2 regions of the Rhizobium sp. 01N48 genome follow, and region 2 is predicted to be linked to the other one. Evidence: predicted binding sites of a transcription regulator. Region 2 holds the regulator's gene; the other holds the start of a gene.
What was found. Region 2 encodes PhoB, which activates phosphate uptake and scavenging genes when phosphate is short. Its sites were predicted from a motif close to TGTCATNNANCTGTCAT; they were not measured.

Region 1 (4,271 bases), on a different contig from region 2:
GTCACCAGCCCGTCGGCCTCCAGCGTCCGCAGTGTCTGCGTCAGCACCTTCTGGCTGATGCCTTCCACCCGTTCCAGAACCCGTGAAAAGCGCAGCGGCCCCTTCGCCTCTGCCAGGATATGCATGACGCGCAGCGGCCACTTGGCGCTGGCGCGCTCCAGCATCTCGCGGGCAAGCGCATCCTCTGCATCCGTCAGCGTCTCGCAGAAGTCGAATGTACCATCGTTCAGTTCAGTTACCATAAGGTATGTATAGATCCATCCGGTACCTTCTTTCAAGAAGATACCGTCAGGTCTATATGGTCTTTCGACGGATCAAGGAGATTTCGGATGTCACAGGTTTGGTTGATTACAGGCAGTTCGCGCGGTCTCGGCAGGGCGCTTGCGGAAGCGGTTTTGGCTGAGGGGCACAATCTGGTCGCCACCGCACGCAATCCCGCCCAGCTCGATAATATCAAGCAGCGCTATCCCTCAAGTGTCTTGACGATTTCGCTTGATGTGACCGACGAGCAATCGGCCGAGCAGGCGGTGAAGGCCACGGTCGAGCGCTTCGGCCGGCTCGACGTCCTCGTCAACAATGCCGGCTATGGTGACGTCGGATCGATCGAGGATACCAGCCTTAGCGATTTCCGCGCCCAGATCGAAACCAACCTCTTCGGCACCATCATCGTCACCAAGGCGGCACTGCCTCTGATGCGCGAGCAGGGTGCCGGCCATATCATCCAGGTTTCCTCCGTCGGCGGCCGCATCGGCCCGGCCGGCCGCGCGCCCTATGCTGCGGCGAAGTGGGGCGTCGAGGGCTTCTCCGAGGCCTTGAGCCGCGAAGTCGGCCCGCTCGGCGTCAAGGTCAGCATCGTCGAGCCCGGCGGCTTCCGCACCGATTTCGCCGGCGCCTCCACCACGTTGCGCGAAGGCCGCCCCGAATACGACGAAACCGTCGGCAAGATGGCCCGCTATCAGCGCGATTATGACGGCAGGCAGCCCGGCGACCCGGCAAAAGCCGCCGCCGCCATCATCCATCTCGCCAGCCTCGAAAACCCGCCGCTGCGCCTTCCGCTCGGCAGCGACGCCATCCGCGCCATCGAGCAGAACGACGCGCAAAGAGCCACCGAACACGCCACCTGGCGCGACCTCAGCCTCTCCACCGACTTCGACGCCGGCAACGGGGCAGGGCACTTTCCCTGGGAGGCGAGGTGAGCCTAAAATAGCGTCTAGCACGCCTGCTTGAGGGCGATAGGAGTGGATGCTAGGTTGCGGGTCGAGCAGGGAGATACACCATGACGACCCGGCGTAAGTTCAAGTCGGATGCGTTCGAAGCCATCCATTCGTCCGCGCAGGCGCTGTTCAAGGTCGGCGGCATCGATGAGTCGATGCTGCGCGATTTCGATTACGCATGTCTGACGGTGCCCCCGGCGATCAAGACGCCGAAGGCCTAGGATAACCCTCAATTCTCGATCGTGAACTGCACCCTGTCGGCCGCAAAGCGCGTCACCGAATATTGCACCGGCACGCCGTCGAGATCGGTATTCATCGCCTTGGTGATCAGCACGATCGCCCCCGGCGTCAGTTCCAGTGCCGAGAGGTCGGCGGCTTCGGCGTGGGCGGCGGTGATTTCGGTGGTGGCGCGGATATAGTCGGATAGGCCTAGTGCGGCGAAGGCGCGGGTGATCGATTCCGTCGTCTCGTAGGCATCACGCATGCCCGCGAAGCGCGCCGCCGGAAACCAAGAGGTCGCGCTCGAGACCGGCCGCCCATCCGCCTTGCGCACCGTCTCCAGCCGGATCAAGTTTGTCCCCGGCACAAGCTTCAGCCAGCGCGCCACCTCGTCGCTGGCCGCTTCCTCGCCATGGCCGAGCAGCAGCCCGCGTGTCTCGCGCGCCTGCTCGCCGATGCCGCTGTTGAAGCGGGTCCGCTTGCTGATCGGAAAGTTCAGCCGCTCCTTGCGCTCGATCAGCGTGCCGCGACCCTGCACGGCGCGCACGATCCCTTCCTGCGCCAGAGCCGCCAGCGCGCTGCGCACCGTGTGGCGGTTGACGCCGAACTGCGTGGCGAGCGTCATCTCCGGCGGCACCATGCCCGTTTCGTCGTAGGCGCCGGCGCTGATCGCCTGGCGAATCCGGTCGGCGATCTGCCGCCACAGCGCCACGCCCGTCTGTCTCTGAACCTGCCCAGCCATTTTAGCCCTTTATCTTATGCGCCCCCGAAATGTCACACGCTTGTCACCTCGGCGATTTAGGTCTAGGTATAGCTTGTATGGTTGTCTATATCAATAGACATTTAAAGGATGTGGCGATGACCTTAGCGGAAAAGAAGGTAGGCAAGACCGAGCTGAGTGAGGGCGACCGGGCGCGCAAGCGCACCGTCGATCTGCTCGCCCGCGCCGAGCGGCAGGAGCTGGAAGCAGCCTGGCAGGCATTGACGGAAAAGCCGGTGGCGCAAGCCGTGCGCGGCCCCGAAACCGGCCTCGTCATGGTGCGCGGCCGCATGGGCGGCGGCGGTGCCGCCTTCAATCTCGGCGAGGTCACCGTCACCCGTGCCACCATCCGCCTCGCTTCCGGCACCATCGGCCATGCCCAGGCGCTCGGCACTGATCGCGAAAAGGCACGTCTCTCGGCGATCTTCGATGCGCTCTGGCAGGAGCCGGCCACCCGCGACACAATCGAAACCACCCTGCTTGCGCCGATCGCGGCCCGCGTCGCCGATGCCGATAACAAGAAGGCCGACGAGACCGCGGCCACCCGCGTCGATTTCTTCACTATGGTTCGCGGAGACGACTGATGCCCCTCAAGACCGAAACACATAACGCCGATGCTCTCTCCGGCGGCTTCGCCGAGCCGGTGTTCCACGCCCAGAGCGTCTTCAAGCTGATGATGGATGCCATGGCCCGCCCCGGCACCATCCAGACCGTGTCGCCCGATGCCGAGCCGCCGGCGCCGCTCGGTATCGCTGCCGGCGCCATCGCGCTAACGCTCTGCGATCACGACACCCCCGTCTGGCTCTCGCCCGCCTTGGCAAAGTCCGCCACGCCGCAATGGCTCGGCTTCCACACCGGTGCGCCGGTCACGCCCGAAAAGGCCGAAGCCCGCTTCGCCTTTGTCGATGAAGGAGCCACGCTCTCCTCCTTCGGCCTGTTTGCATCCGGCACCCAGGAATATCCGGATCGTTCGACCACGCTCGTCATCGAGCTGCCCGATCTCGAAGGCGGTCGCCGCCTCGCTTTGATGGGCCCCGGCATCAAGACCGTCACCGACGTCGCGCCGCTTGGGCTCCCCGAGCGCTTCCTGCATCTGTGGACGGAAAATCGCGCGCTTTTCCCGCGCGGCGTCGACATCGTGCTCACCTCGGGCAGCCGTTTCCTCTGCCTGCCGCGCACCACCAAGATAACCGCAACGGAGATGTGACCCATGTATGTTGCCGTCAAAGGTGGCGAGGCCGCCATTTCGAATGCCCACCGCCTGCTCGCCGATCGCCGCCGCGGTGATCGCGCGCTCCCCGCCATCGGCATCGAGCAGATCGTCGCGCAGCTGACGCTCGCCGTCGACCGCGTCATGGCCGAAGCCTCGCTCTACGACCGCACGCTGGCGGCACTCGCCGTGCGCCAGTCGCGCGGTGACATGATCGAGGCGATCTTCCTGCTGCGCGCCTACCGCACGACATTGCCTCGCTTTGGCTACTCGCAGCCAATCGATACGGCGCAAATGAAGATCGAGCGCCGCGTCTCCGCCACCTATAAAGACCTGCCGGGCGGCCAGCTGCTCGGCCCGACCTTCGATTACACCCACCGCCTGCTCGACCCGTCGCTGCTTGAGGATGGCGCGGTCGAGGAGCCGGTGCTGCGCGAGGCCGAGACCGGCCGCGTCATGCGTGTCTCCGAGATCCTCGCCCATGAAGGCCTGATCGAGGGTGATGGCGAAATGCCGGAGGATCACGAGATCGGCGATCTGACCCGCGAGCCGATGGAATTCCCGATGAGTCGCGACCTGCGCCTGCAGGCGCTTGCCCGTGGCGACGAGGGTTTCCTCTTGGCGCTCGGCTATTCCACCCAGCGCGGCTATGGCCGCAACCACCCCTTCACCGGCGAAATCCGCATCGGCGAGGTCGAGGTGGAGTTCGATGTGCCCGAGCTCGGCTTCGCGGTCTCGCTCGGTTCCATCCAGGTCACAGAGTGCCAGATGGTCAACCAGTTCAAGGGCTCCTCCAAGGCGCCGCCGCAGTTCACCCGCGGTTACGGCCTGGTCTTCGGCCAGAGCGAGCGCAAGGCCATGTCCATGT
Region 2 (4,271 bases):
CGTTGCCAGGCATGCGCCGAGCGGGAAACCACCGCCGATGCCCTTGGCGACCGCCATGATATCGGGCGTCACGCCGGACCATTCATGCGCGAAGAGCTTGCCGGTGCGGCCGACGCCGGACTGAACCTCATCGAGGATCAGAAGCAGGCCGTTTTCGTCGCAGAGCTGGCGCAGCGCCTTCATGAATTCCGTGGTCGCCGGGCGGATACCACCCTCACCCTGTACCGGCTCGATCAGGATACCGGCCGTGGCATCGGTGATCGCGGCACGGACGGCTTCGATATCGCCGAAGGGAACCTGGTCGAAACCGGGCGTCTTGGGGCCGAAGCCTTCGAGATACTTTTCCTGGCCACCGGCGGCAATCGTTGCCAGCGTGCGGCCGTGGAAGGCGCCTTCGAAGGTGATGATGTGGAAGCGCTCGGGATGGCCCTTCGAATACTGGTAGCGGCGCGCGGTCTTGATCGCGCATTCCAGCGCTTCGGCGCCGGAATTGGTGAAGAACACCTTATCCGCGAAGGTTGCATCGGTCAGCCGCTTGGCAAAGCGCTCCTGGCCGGGGATTTCGTAAATGTTGGAGAGGTGCCAAACCTTCTCGGCCTGATCCTTCAGCGCGCCGACGACGTGCGGATGGCTATGGCCGACGGAGGTCACGGCAACGCCCGCGCCGAAATCGAGATATCGCTCGCCAGTTTCGGTGATCAGCCACACGCCCTCTCCTCGCTCGAACCGCAGCGGGGCACGAGAGTAGGTATCATAAAGCGGCGCGGCTTCAGCCATGGCGCGATCTCCTGTCATTCGCTCAACAAAGGCCCGGACTCCGGCTAAAAAGCGGGTGCCCGGAAATGAAAAATGCCGCCTTTCGGCGGCGAGGGGCACTATTGTCTTTTCGCAGTGCGATGTCAACAAAACTGAGCTTTTGCCGCATGCGTCAAGCAAGCATCGGGGCGCCGGCGAGCTATCAACAGCTAATGTTGCAGAAATGACTCTACCACCCAGCAAGTTGGGGAAAACCGAGAAATCGATTCGCCGCGATTCAACCGACTCTTGTCACGGAGTCGCCCTCACTCTAGGTTAAAACTCAATTACTAGACTGCATGCGGCGGAACTAGTCACCAAAATCGAGCAAGCGTTTCTTGGTCCGGACACGTCCGTGCCATGGGTGAAGGATTCTGCCTACACCAACGCAATAAGGCGGAGACAGGGCATGAACTGGACAGACGAGCGCGTTGAAAGACTGAAGAAGCTTTGGGCCGAAGGCTTGAGCGCCAGCCAGATTGCGGCACAACTTGGCGGTGTAAGCCGCAACGCCGTCATCGGCAAGGTCCACCGCCTGAACCTGCCTGGCCGCGCCAAGGCCGGCGGCACGACGACCGCGACCAGAGCGCCGAAGCGCCCGGCGGTTTCGACCCCGCGCGCTGCCAGCAACTTCAATTCCGCACGCATCTCGCCAAGCCGCGCCGTTGCCCGCCCGCAGGGCGCAGTGGCTCTCAAGGAAGAGATGGACATCGATGCGATCGAGGAAGTCCGCTACCGTCCGGCTTCCAACGTTGTCGTTCCGATCTCGCGCCGCCTCGGCCTTACGGAACTGACCGAGCGTACGTGCAAGTGGCCGGTCGGCGATCCGCTGACTGACGATTTCCACTTCTGCGGCTGCGAGTCCCCTGACAACTCGCCATACTGCACCTACCACCAGCGCATGGCCTACCAGCCGGTCAACGAGCGCCGCAAGGCAGCCAACCGGGTCGCATGACCCGGAAAGCCGGATAAGGAACACAAGAAAACGGGCCCTCGCGGGGCCCGTTTTTCGTTGGATCGGATGGAATGGAAGCGCCTTACGCTTCCATGGAATAGCCGGCGCCGCGAACCGTGCGGATGACATCCTGCATGTTGGAGAAGTTGAGCGCCTTGCGCAGGCGGCCGACGTGCACATCGACGGTGCGTTCGTCGACATAGATGTCATGGCCCCAGACGCCATCGAGCAGCTGCGAGCGGGAGAAGACGCGGCCCGGCGACGACATCAGGAATTCCAGCAGGCGGAATTCGGTCGGTCCGAGGCGGACTTCGCGGCTCTTGCGGTGAACGCGGTGGGTTTCGCGATCGAGCTCGATATCGCCGCACTTCAGCAGCGAGGAGAGCACTTCGGGCTTGGCGCGGCGCAGCATCGCCTTGACGCGGGCAACGAGCTCAGGCGTCGAAAACGGCTTGACGACATAATCGTCGGCGCCGGTCGACAGGCCGCGAACGCGTTCGCTTTCCTCGCCACGGGCGGTCAGCATGATGATCGGCAGGCGCTCCGTCTCGGGGCGCATGCGCAGGCGACGGCAGAGCTCGATGCCGGATACGCCGGGCAGCATCCAATCGAGGATCAAAAGATCAGGCGTGCGTTCCTGCAGCCGGATCTCGGCCTCGTCACCGCGAAGGATGGTATCGACTTCGAAGCCTTCGGCCTCAAGGTTATAGCGAAGAAGCACGCTCAGTGCTTCTTCGTCTTCAACGACTGCTACTCTTGGGATCATTCGTCTCGGTCTCCTGGGGGCGTGGGTCCGGAACGCTTATTCCGTGACCGCGCCGACGGTGTTGGCGGTGTCGTCCTTCGGACGCTCGCCTTCCGGCTGGGCGCCGGTAGCCATGTAGTAGATGGTCTCTGCGATGTTGGTGGCGTGGTCGCCGATGCGCTCGATGTTCTTGGCGCAGAAGAGAAGGTGCGTGCAGCTGGTGATGTTGCGCGGATCTTCCATCATGTAGGTCAGCATCTCGCGGAACAGCGAGGTGTACATCGCGTCGATTTCCTCGTCGCGTTCGCGGATCGACTTGGCACGATCGGCAACGCGGCTGGTGTAGACGTCGAGAACTTCCTTGAGCTGGACGAGCGCCAGTTCGGAGAGATGCTCGAGACCGCGGGCGAGCTTGCGCGGAACGCCCGTGCTCTGAACCGCGATGACGCGCTTGGCGGTGTTCTTGCCAAGATCGCCGACGCGCTCGAGATCGGCCGCGATGCGGATCGAGCCCATGATTTCGCGAAGGTCGGCGGCCATCGGCTGGCGGCGGGCGATGGTGATGATCGCCTTTTCGCCAATCTCGCGCTCGGCGTGATCGAGGATCACGTCGTCGGAGATGACCTTCTGGGCGAGCGAAGTGTCGCCGTTGACGAGCGCGCGAACGGCGTCGCCGACCATCTGTTCCGCGAGGCCGCCCATTTCGGAGATGCGGCGCGTCAGGAACTTGAGATCATCGTCATAGGCGGAATAGATATGTGTCGATGCCATGGGGCTTATCCTTGAATGTCCTGAGGTTTACCGGTTTCGGAGATCAACCGAAGCGGCCCATGATGTAATCCTGGGTGCGCGGATCATCCGGGTTGGTGAACATCTTGTCGGTATCGTTCTCCTCGACGAGGTTGCCGAGGTGGAACATGGCGGTGCGCTGCGAAACGCGGGCTGCCTGCTGCATCGAGTGCGTGACGATGACGATCGTGTAGGCTTCGCGCAGCTCGTGGATGAGCTCCTCGACCTTGGCGGTCGCGATCGGGTCAAGCGCCGAGCAGGGCTCGTCCATCAGGATGACTTCGGGGCTGACGGCAATCGCGCGGGCGATGCACAGACGCTGCTGCTGACCACCCGAGAGGCCGGTGCCGCCTTCATGCACGCGGTCCTTGACCTCGTTCCACAGGCCGGCGCGCTGCAGGCTCTGCTCGACGATGACGTCCATGTCGGCCTTCGCCTTGGCGAGACCGTGGATGCGCGGGCCGTAGGCGACGTTTTCGTAGATCGACTTCGGGAACGGGTTCGGCTTCTGGAACACCATGCCGACGCGGGCGCGCAGTTCGACGACGTCGATATCCGGATCGTAGATATCATCGCCATCAAGCGTGATCTTGCCGGTAACGCGGCAGTTGTCGATCGTGTCGTTCATGCGGTTCAGGCTGCGCAGGAAGGTGGACTTGCCGCAGCCCGATGGACCGATGAGAGCCGTCACGGTGTTTTCGCGGATGTTCAGCTTCACGTCGAAAAGCGCACGCTTCTCGCCGTAGTAAACCGAGACGTCCTGGCCGATCATTTTATACGGAATGGTATTCATCTTCTGGTCTAGCGCCTTCTCAACTGCTGCTTCCGTCAACATGTTCATGATGTTTACTCCGTTTACCAGCGGCGCTCAAAGCGACGACGCAAGAGAATGGCTCCGAGGTTCATGACGATCAGGAACAGGAGCAGGACGATGATGGCGCCGGACGTGCGCTCGACAAAGGCGCGTTCGGCTTCGTTTGCCCACAT

Region 1: the regulator PhoB is predicted to act here: its motif matches at 2,206-2,222, upstream of phnF (phosphonate metabolism transcriptional regulator PhnF).

What each region holds. Positions count from the first base shown of each region.
Region 1 is NZ_JBFTQT010000006.1:152,010-156,280, forward strand. It holds gene AC1DOG_RS13935 (winged helix-turn-helix transcriptional regulator) at 1-242, opposite strand, end outside; gene AC1DOG_RS13940 (oxidoreductase) at 330-1,196, shown strand; gene AC1DOG_RS13945 (hypothetical protein) at 1,277-1,435, shown strand; gene phnF (phosphonate metabolism transcriptional regulator PhnF) at 1,444-2,175, opposite strand; gene phnG (phosphonate C-P lyase system protein PhnG) at 2,292-2,777, shown strand; gene phnH (phosphonate C-P lyase system protein PhnH) at 2,777-3,400, shown strand; gene AC1DOG_RS13965 (carbon-phosphorus lyase complex subunit) at 3,404-4,271, shown strand, end outside.
Region 2 is NZ_JBFTQT010000003.1:401,034-405,304, forward strand. It holds gene AC1DOG_RS08380 (aspartate aminotransferase family protein) at 1-777, opposite strand, end outside; gene AC1DOG_RS08385 (GcrA family cell cycle regulator) at 1,205-1,750, shown strand; gene phoB (phosphate regulon transcriptional regulator PhoB) at 1,833-2,516, opposite strand; gene phoU (phosphate signaling complex protein PhoU) at 2,553-3,266, opposite strand; gene pstB (phosphate ABC transporter ATP-binding protein PstB) at 3,310-4,125, opposite strand; gene pstA (phosphate ABC transporter permease PstA) at 4,140-4,271, opposite strand, start outside.